3 regions of the Paenibacillus sp. 2TAB19 genome follow, and region 1 is predicted to be linked to each of the others. Evidence: riboswitches for the same ligand, from Rfam matches in the RefSeq annotation. Region 1 holds a riboswitch; each other region holds the start of a gene.
The links. A riboswitch is a leader RNA that binds a small molecule or an ion and turns the genes downstream of it on or off. The one in region 1 is predicted to bind cyclic di-AMP.
Positions count from the first base shown of each region.

Region 2: it holds a riboswitch for cyclic di-AMP, as region 1 does, so the genes downstream of both, AB4Z33_RS02680 (APC family permease) here and AB4Z33_RS00190 (hypothetical protein) in region 1, are expected to answer to the same signal.
Region 3: it holds a riboswitch for cyclic di-AMP, as region 1 does, so the genes downstream of both, AB4Z33_RS20980 (TrkH family potassium uptake protein) here and AB4Z33_RS00190 (hypothetical protein) in region 1, are expected to answer to the same signal.

Region 1 covers NZ_JBFRGE010000001.1:37,032-40,144, forward strand. Annotated here, with positions in the region: cyclic di-AMP (ydaO/yuaA leader) riboswitch at 74-256, opposite strand; cyclic di-AMP (ydaO/yuaA leader) riboswitch at 283-489, opposite strand; cyclic di-AMP (ydaO/yuaA leader) riboswitch at 887-1,046, shown strand; gene AB4Z33_RS00185 (hypothetical protein) at 1,052-1,447, shown strand; cyclic di-AMP (ydaO/yuaA leader) riboswitch at 1,513-1,683, shown strand; gene AB4Z33_RS00190 (hypothetical protein) at 1,689-2,120, shown strand; gene AB4Z33_RS00195 (ABC transporter permease) at 2,188-2,970, opposite strand; gene AB4Z33_RS00200 (ABC transporter permease) at 2,976-3,113, opposite strand, start outside.
Region 2 covers NZ_JBFRGE010000004.1:27,711-30,823, reverse strand. Annotated here, with positions in the region: gene AB4Z33_RS02680 (APC family permease) at 164-1,990, opposite strand; cyclic di-AMP (ydaO/yuaA leader) riboswitch at 2,088-2,284, opposite strand; gene AB4Z33_RS02675 (sensor histidine kinase) at 2,485-3,113, opposite strand, start outside.
Region 3 covers NZ_JBFRGE010000051.1:37,617-40,729, reverse strand. Annotated here, with positions in the region: gene AB4Z33_RS20985 (potassium channel family protein) at 1-461, opposite strand, end outside; gene AB4Z33_RS20980 (TrkH family potassium uptake protein) at 479-1,825, opposite strand; cyclic di-AMP (ydaO/yuaA leader) riboswitch at 1,920-2,094, opposite strand; gene AB4Z33_RS20975 (CPBP family intramembrane glutamic endopeptidase) at 2,342-3,113, shown strand, end outside.

The DNA.
Region 1 (3,113 bases):
AAGAGGACCTTTCCCCGCGGGCTTCTTCGGAGGCATGGCTAAGGAAGCCATGCCGAATCGGCACTGCGATGGTTGCCTCTCTCGATTACGCTTACGAGGTTAGCTGTCGGATTCGGGCGTGAGAGTCGCCCTACGCAAGGCAGTTAAGCCTTGCGATTCACCCCATGAGCACCTATGCGGCCGACTCCATCGCGGCGCATCGCTCTTTGGTTCCCCCGTTCCCGCAGACTGCTGCGGAACTCAGCGATAAAATAGCAATTAAAAACGAATCGTTGTATCATTCCTCTCTCCAAACCACGCTTACGAGGTTAGCTGTCGGATTCGGGCGGTGAGAGTCGCCCTACTTCGAAGCGGCATCCATGGTGCTGCCTCTTCGAAGATTCACCCCTGCCGTGCTGTCGTCCGACTCTCACATCGTACAAACGCACCGCTTCACATTTGGTTCCCCCGCTTTCCGCTTGCCTCGCGGAAACTCAGCGATCAGTCCATCGCAACTTCAATTGCGAATCCTGTATCGAATCTTACTCCCAGCCAAATTTTATGTAAAGCAGGTCCAGCGTCCATATTGGATAATATAGGAGCTTATAGAGTGATCGTTAACGTTTTCAAAAAGTTATAGCTCGATATTACTCACTTTTTCGCCAATTATCTCTCGTTTTTTGAAATTACATATATGCCTGAATTTCTTATCCAACACGCGCAAGCATGCTTTTTTTCAAATCATAAATAACAGAAGTAAAAACGAGTATTCCATCGAAAAAGCCTCTTTTCATGGATAAAATGATCGTCGCTCCTCTAATTTGCTCTTAGAGCGTCTTGTGCAACAAAATGAACCTTTTACAAATGCTTCGAATCGGTTTAGGATAGACGTCGAGCCGAAAAAGGCATATCATTATCGCTGAATTTGTCCATAGGATAAAGCGGGGGAACCAACAAGAGCAATCGTTCGATTGTTCGAATGGGGTGAATCCGAGGCAATGCCTCGGTAGGGCAGCTCTCTAGTCCGAATCCGTCAGCTAACCTCGTAAGCGAATAGAGGAGAGAATTTCATATGTTCACACAAGCACAAATCGACGAGCCATTACCTTCTTGCACCAACGACTGCCTGGTGCTAATCATTCGAAGAATCGAGATGTTCGTCATTCCTGATTACGACGGTTATTGCGCCGGGTATCGCGTCTGTCTCCATTTAACAACGACTAATGGATTAGGCTGGGGTGAGTTGTTCGTGAATGAAGCAGATAAACCGGCAGACTGGATCAGATGGGGCGGCATGCTGCATCGTTATATAGGTGTGATGCATGCTGAGGAAAGCCTCGTTGACAATCGCATTAACAGTTTGTTCAACGACGCGCTTCTTCACGTTCGGAATGACAAGAGTACGTTAAATCCCGCCAAGAMTGGAGATTTACTGAAGTGCTCCGTTTCCTATATCTCACTGTTTTAAGAGTAAGTTGTCAGAATATTTAGCGAAAAGCATTTACAAATGGTGCGAATAGATTTATAATATACGGCATACTAACGCTGAATTTTTCGTTTGAAAAAGCGGGGGAACCAACGCGAGCCACTACTTGGATCAATCGATCCGCTCGCAAGGGGTGAATCCAAGGATTTGTAACCTTGGTAGGGCGTCTCTCTGTCCGAATCCGACAGCTAACCTCGTAAGCGAAATAAGGAGAGGTTTATTTATGTTGACGAAATCCGATTGTCATCTTTKTTTTCTGTCCGATCAAGATCTTAGTGACAGTCTCACCATCACACGCATCGAGTTGTTCGTTATTCCTGCCCTCGCCGTCGACTCTTCCGGTTATCGCGTATGTCTTCGAATGCTAAGCAACAAAGGGGTCGGCTGGGGTGAATTTTTTGCGCCTGAGTCCGACAGCCAAATCGATCTGAAGCAATGGAGTGAGCCGCTGCGTCAATTCGTCGGAGCTTTCACGGATTCTGCCTCGTTGTATGACTCTCTACTGCCGGCACATGTGGATGGAAGACTCAATGAATTGTTCTGCACCGCGATCGACGATCTTCTCGCTCATACCGACAATCCTACCTTCATCGAAGGCAATACCGAAGAGACAGTACTTAAGAACCGTTCCGTTGCCTATGTGTCCATCCATTAGCGTTTTAGAATGAAGCAAGCCCGCTCCTACAGCGCGAAGGAGCGGGCTTGCTTACGTTACGGCGAGCTTATGATCCGGTCGAACGATAATGGCGGACACCGATATGCCATACCGCTAGACAAGGTACCAAGAACAATACACCAGCAAGTGGCAGCAGCATATAGAACCAGTGATTGCCGTTCTGCTTTCCAAGAATATAGAGCAACGGCAAATAATTGACGCATCCGAACGGGATCATATACGTAAACAGAACTTTAACCCATCTTTCGTAAATATTCAGCGGGTATTGTGCCATCTCCCGCCCTCCGTCCGTCAAAATGTTCGCGATCTCAAGCCCCTGAATCGTCCAAAAGCACATCGTTGCCATCAAGATATAGATGCCTGCGAAGATACATACGCCGCAAACGATCATCAAGATAAATGTCGTCACCTTGGACGCATTCCATTCAACCGGCAGCTTGTATAGTGCCCAGCCAAGCACAATCGCGCTTTGCAGCATCCGCCCGACTCTCGTGAACTCGAATTGCGACCCAAGCACCTGAAGTACTGTGCTGCGCGGGCGAACAAGCAGACGGTCGAACTCGCCTCTTCTCACAAGACCCGAGAAGGCATCGAAGCCCCGCGCGAAACATTCGCTTAGCGAGAACGCCATATGAATAATGCCGAAGCACAACGCAACCTCGAAAAAGGTCCAACCTTGCAGTTCCCCAAAGCGCTCGAACATAAAATACAAACCTGCGAACACCGTAACCGGTACAAAAAACTGTCCGAAGCTTAGCAGCCAGAAGGAAGCGCGATATTGCAGCTGCGACTTGAACAAAATCGATAAGTATTTGAAATAGAGTTGCATAGCGGTTAGCCCCCCTGAATGACTATTTGCCGTAGTGCCTTCCTCATCGTGGCCCAACCAATTCCTATGAGAACCCCAAGCCAGCCTACCTGGATGATGATCCCCCATAGCGCTTCCGTCTGTGAAATATGGCCTGAATATAC
Region 2 (3,113 bases), on a different contig from region 1:
GTCGCCATAGTGGAAAAATTAACGCCGGAAAACGGAGCTATTTCGTTCTCAAACCTAATAATTCTGAAATTAACGGGAGGAATTCCCGTTATTGATAACCCCACAATAAAGAGGCTGCCCATAAGTACGCTTATGGTGCAGCCTCTCCCTTTAAACCAACCTATTATTTTTTCAAATGATACGGAACGGTCGTTACGATCACGTCTTTGCGATGAAGCAGATTGGCTCGAATCATGAAGCTGGTCTGGTTGTGCAAAATATTATGCCAGCCCTTCTTCGGAATGAACTGCGGGATGACAACCGTCACCTGATAGTTCGACTCGCTTGCCTTACGCTGAACGGTATCGACGAACTTGAGCAGCGGATGGATGATCGTTCGATATGGCGAGTGGAGCGTCACCAACCTTACGTCAGGCATAAACTTCTCCCACTTCTCCTCGAATGCCGCTTCATCCTCCCGCTCGAAAGGAATGTACACCGCAATAATCTGTTCGGCTTTCAGCGACTTCGCGTAGTTGATCGAGTTCTCGACGACATGCGTAATGCCGGCTACCGGCAAAATAATGACGTTGCCCTCTATCGCAACTGGAGGCTCGCAGGTCGCCAGACGCAGCTGCTCCCCTACCGCTTCATAATGCTTCTTAATCCGCATGAACAAATAAATGATTAGCGGCAAGAATATGAGAATCGACCATACTTGCTCGAACTTCGTTAGGAAGAACATCATCGTGACAACGAAGCTAATGAGTGCGCCCGTCGCATTAATGATAAGCTTCGTTACCCAACCCTTCGGCTTCTCGCGAATCCACTTCACGATCATGCCCGTCTGCGACAGCGTGAACGGGATGAACACGCCTACCGCATATAGCGGGATGAGATGCTCCGTCTGCCCGTGGAACGTAATAATGAGGATGATGGACAGTACGCCCAAAATAATAATGCCGTTCGAGTAACCGAGCCGATCGCCCCTCACCGTGAACATGCGCGGAATGAACTTATCCTTCGCCAAATTCACCGCAAGCAGCGGGAAAGCCGAATAGCCCGTATTAGCCGCAAGAATGAGAATTAGTGCCGTCGTGCCTTGAATGAAATAATACATAATGTTGCGTCCGAACGTCTCTTCGGCGATCTGCGATACGACCGTCACTTCCACCTTTGGCGAAATCCCGTAATAATAAGCGAGCCATACGATACCGGAAAATAACACCGCAAGCAGCGCTCCCATCGCAACCAACGTCTTCGCCGCATTGTTCGGAGCAGGATCCTTGAAGTTCGGAATCGCGTTCGATATCGCCTCAACGCCCGTCAGTGCCGAGCTGCCCGATGCGAAAGCACGCAGCAGCAAGAACAAGCTAATACCCGCAACCGGCGTGCCAAGCGGCGGATGCAGCTCCGGCGATACGTGACCGGTAGCGATGTTGTAGATACCGACGCCGATCATGATGAACAGCGCCAGCACGAACAAGTACACCGGATAAGAGAGAATCGAAGCCGATTCCGTCACGCCCCGTAAGTTCAATATCGTGATGAAGATGACGAAGATCACCGCGATCAGAACTGTGTATTCGTGCAGGCTGGGAAAAGCCGACGTAATCGCGTCGGTTCCAGCCGATACGCTTACCGCAACGGTCAATATATAATCGACCAGCAGCGCGCCGCCTGATATGAGCCCCGGGAACAGGCCGAGATTTTGTTTCGATACAACATAAGCGCCGCCGCCATGCGGATAAGCGAAAATAATTTGTCGATACGATAAAATTAATGCCGTCAATAAAATCAATACGCCAATTGCAATCGGAACAGAATACCAGAACGCCGCTACGCCAATCGTCATTAGCACAAGCAGAATTTGTTCCGGACCATAAGCAACCGAAGATAATGCGTCCGAAGACAGAATAGCGAGCGCCTTCGTCTTAGCGAGCTTCTGCTCGCCTAGTTCCTTCGACTTGAGCGGTCGACCGATTAATAATCTTTTGATTGAAGCTAACATGCTGTCACCGCCGTCAATGAATGGTTTTCCTTAAAAAAGAGCACAACAAAAAAAGCCGCAGGGAAATCCCCGCGGCTATAAGACGAGCCGTAGTTGATTCACCTCTCCATACACGCTTACAAGGTTAGCTGACGGATTCGGGCGTTTAGAGTCGCCCTACCTCGAGCGAGCCTTCATAAAGGCAGCGACTCTCGGATTCACCCCGGCGACGTAGCAAGCTTTCGCTTATGCTGCGCGTCGCGATTGGTTCCCCTGCTTTCCGCTTCGAGAGCGGAAACTCAGCGATCGTGAATATATATTTTAGTGCATTACGATCATAGTCCTCTGGGAATGGAATGTAAACCAACGTTTTCGCTCAAATAACGTTAAAAAAGCGATAGAAAATCCATGAATGCGCATACATGACCGCAAGACGTGGCGCACGTCCCTGCTTTGCRCATTTTAATCGTTCAATCGCCACAATATCCGCTACACCCTTGATAATAATTAATTTATTAGACAACCGGGAAAGCAAGCGAGAATTCCGCTCCGCCATCTTTGCGGTTAGACGCTGTAATATGGCCGCCGCAGCGCTCGACAATCGCACGGGCAATCGCGAGCCCAAGCCCGCTTTCGCCGTCCTTGCCCTTCACGAAGCGATGGAATAAATACGGCAACAATTCCTCGGGAATGCCATTTCCGTCGTCGGATATCGACAATTCGACATGTCCCTTGCTGACGGCTGCGTGAATATAAATATGCTTGTTTGCATGGCGAACCGCATTGGACGAAATATTAAGCAGCGCCTGGAGCAGCTTATCCCGATCAGCCCTCACGAGCAGCTCTTCATGCTCATCGACCGATGGATGTAGGGACAGCTCTTTCTTAACCAACATCGGGTTCACGCGTTCGATCGTTTCGATAAGCAGTTCCTTGAGGCTGACCACTTCCGGTTCATAAATATCTTCCTCGCTGTCGAGCTTGGCGAGCAGCGTCATTTCCGTTACGATGTTTTTCAATCTTGCGCTCTCGCTTAATATGATGTCCAGTCCCTTATTAATGGATTCACCCTCGAATATGCCGTCCCGAATACCTTCCGTATATCCCGCAATGGACATTAACGGCGACTTCAGCTCATGCGAGG
Region 3 (3,113 bases), on a different contig from region 1:
GCAAGCTCTGCGATCGTATAATCCTTGGATAGCTCGATATAATCAAGCAGGTTTGGCGATACGAGCTGATGCGCAACCCTAATGCCCATATCCCTCTCCGGATAGACGACCCTGTCAACGCCGATCTTCTCAAGCACACGGCCGTGCAGCTCGGACATCGCCTTCGCGACAACCTTCTTCACGCCAAGATCCTTCAATAATATGGCAGTTAGAATGCTCGCCTGAATGTCATCGCCGATCGCAACGACGCCGCAGTCGAAGTTGCGTACGCCTAGCGAGCGAAGCGTCTCCTCATCCGTGCAATCCGCCGATACGGCGTACGTTAGCACGCTGCTCATATCCTGCACCGTTTCTTCATCCTTATCGATGCCGAGCACTTCATGACCAAGCTCGATGAGTTCCCTTCCAAGGCTTGAGCCGAACCGCCCCAAGCCCACAATGACAAACTGACTGCGTTTGATAGCCACCTGTAAATCCCCTATCCAATTGTTATTTTACCTTCCGGATACCGGTACAATTCTTTATCTGTTCCAGGCCCAAGCGCATAAGCGAGCGTTAATGGACCTAGCCGACCGGCAAACATCGTGAATGCAATAATCATTTTGCTAATATCGCTAAGCTCCGGGGTCAATCCAATGGATAGTCCTACGGTGCCGAACGCGGATGTTGCCTCGAACAATATTTTCATGAACGGCTGATTCTCGATCGTTGCAAGAATCATCGTCACGACCACGACGAGCGTTAACGACAAAATCGTAATCGTCAGCGCCTTGAATATGCGGTCCTTGGCAAGCCGATAGCGGAAGAAGACGATATCCTCACGTCCGCGAATCATCGAGATTACGGCGCCGACAAGCACCGTGAACGTCGTGGTTTTAATGCCGCCCCCCGTCGAGCCCGGCGATGCGCCGATGAACATAAGGATGATCGTAAAGAAGACGGTAGCCTGCCTTAGAGCTGTATAATCGAGCGTATTGGCGCCAGCCGTACGCGGTGTAATGGATTGGAATAATGAGGCCCATATCTTGCCTCCCCAATCGAGCGAGCCGAGCGTGAGGGGGTTCGTGAATTCGAAAACAAACAACACAATCGCGCCTAACGCGATCAATGTCCCCGTCATGGCGAGAACGATTTTACTATGCAGCGACAGCTTGCGCTTCTTCCGATATTCCATTAGATCTGACATAACGACGAAGCCGAGTCCTCCGAATACGATTAGCATCATTGCGGCAATATTAACGATTGGATCGGACACATACAGCGTTAAGCTGCGGTAATCTCCGAAAATATCGAAGCCGGCGTTGTTGAACAGCGATACGGCGTGGAAAGCGCCGAAGAAAGCTGCCTTGCCAAGCGGCATATCGAACGAGAACCGGAACGTGAAAAGCAGCATCCCGACGAGTTCAATAGACAGCGAGTAGTAGATGACGCGGCGAATTAGCCTAATAATGCCCTCCATGCTTGTCTGATTCATCGCCTCTTGAAGAATCAGCCTCTCGCGCAGCGATATTTTCCGCCGCAAAACGAGCGCGATTAGCGTTGCCATCGTCATGAAGCCGAGGCCGCCAAGCTGGAACAGCACCGTCAGAACGATCTGGCCGGCTGTCGAGAAATAGGTGCCGGTATCGACGACGACGAGGCCGGTCACGCATGTCGCTGAAGTCGCCGTGAACAAAGCGTCTATGAAGTTCAGCCGTTCGCCTGTTGCCGAGGCGAAGGGCAAAGAGAGCAAAAATGCCCCAATGAATATAATGAGCGCGAAGCCGCTAACAAGTATCCTCGGCGGAGACCAGTTCTTCACGTCCCAAATYCATGCGAATTTCATCTTATATTGTGCACCTCAATCTTCGAAAATCTACTGCGTTATCGTTATAAGCGCACAAAAAAAAGCACTGGAAGCTCAAGTGCTCAAGAAGATGAGTCCTGTTCCAATACGCCTACGAGGTTAGCTGACGGATTCGGGCCTGGACAGGCAGCCCTATTCAATCGCCTGAAGCTGCGCTCCGGCAATGTAGAAATTCACCCCATGCCGCCGGATGCCCGGCAACAATATGGTTCCCCCGTTTTCCTAAGGAAATTCGGCTGTGCTATTCATTTGGTATGACGATAACGATTATAAGCCCAAATACGCCCTTGCATAAAGCTCCCTTTTCTCACATTAGAGGCTATATTCGACCAAAAAGACGCAGTTATGCGCTTCACCTTGCCCTACACTTCATGAACATCGTTATTTCGCGGGATTATGAAAATAAAGACCTAGTTTCAATGGATAATTCAGGGAACGTTGTGATATGGTAGTATAGTATGCTTCATCCTACTCCTATACGCATGAGGTGAACTGATGATCGATTCAATTAAACACAAGGAATGGAAGCGTTACATATGGGCAGCCGTTATTTGTCTTCTCATTTACATGTTCGTCGATATCGTCCCGCTAATAAAGGCGAGCTCTTCRGATGAGCTAGGCGGCAGAGCCATTAGCAAAGCACAAGCGGAGCAGGCAGCCGCGTCGTTCGCCGAGAAGCTCGTAGGACGAGAGGTGGATTCCGCCAAAGCCGTCCATCAATCCGACAAGCTAATGAACGGCTACCTTACGCGTGATGAGCTGACAGAGGCGTATGCCGATCTATACGATAAACAATTTCCAACCGATACATATCAAGTCGAGGTGGACTTTGAAGGGGCAGGCGGCAAAGGATTCGTCTACGTCCATATGCAGACTGAACGTATCGTGGCCTGGAATCTGCATGGCGGCGAGCCTGTTCAGGACGACAATCCAGAAATCGATAAGCTGAGCATCGCATTGCTCRAGGAGCAAGGGTTCCGTGCAGAGGAGCTTGCAAGCGGAGCGGCCTATCCGAACGGCGAGTGGGGAGTTAGCCCAAGCGACCATTCGATCGGCGAATCGAAGCTGCAAGTGACGATTGCCGTAAGCTTGATCGACGGCGAGCCCGTTATGACGAAATACAAGCCAGCCTTCATTGCGCCGGCTGAGTATAGGGACTATGTGAAAGCCCAAGACAAGTGGGCGCAATTCATGACCGGCTTCGGCTACTTCCTCATAAGCTTCATCCTGTTCGTGCTTGCAGTCATCTACGCCGTCCTTTACCGAG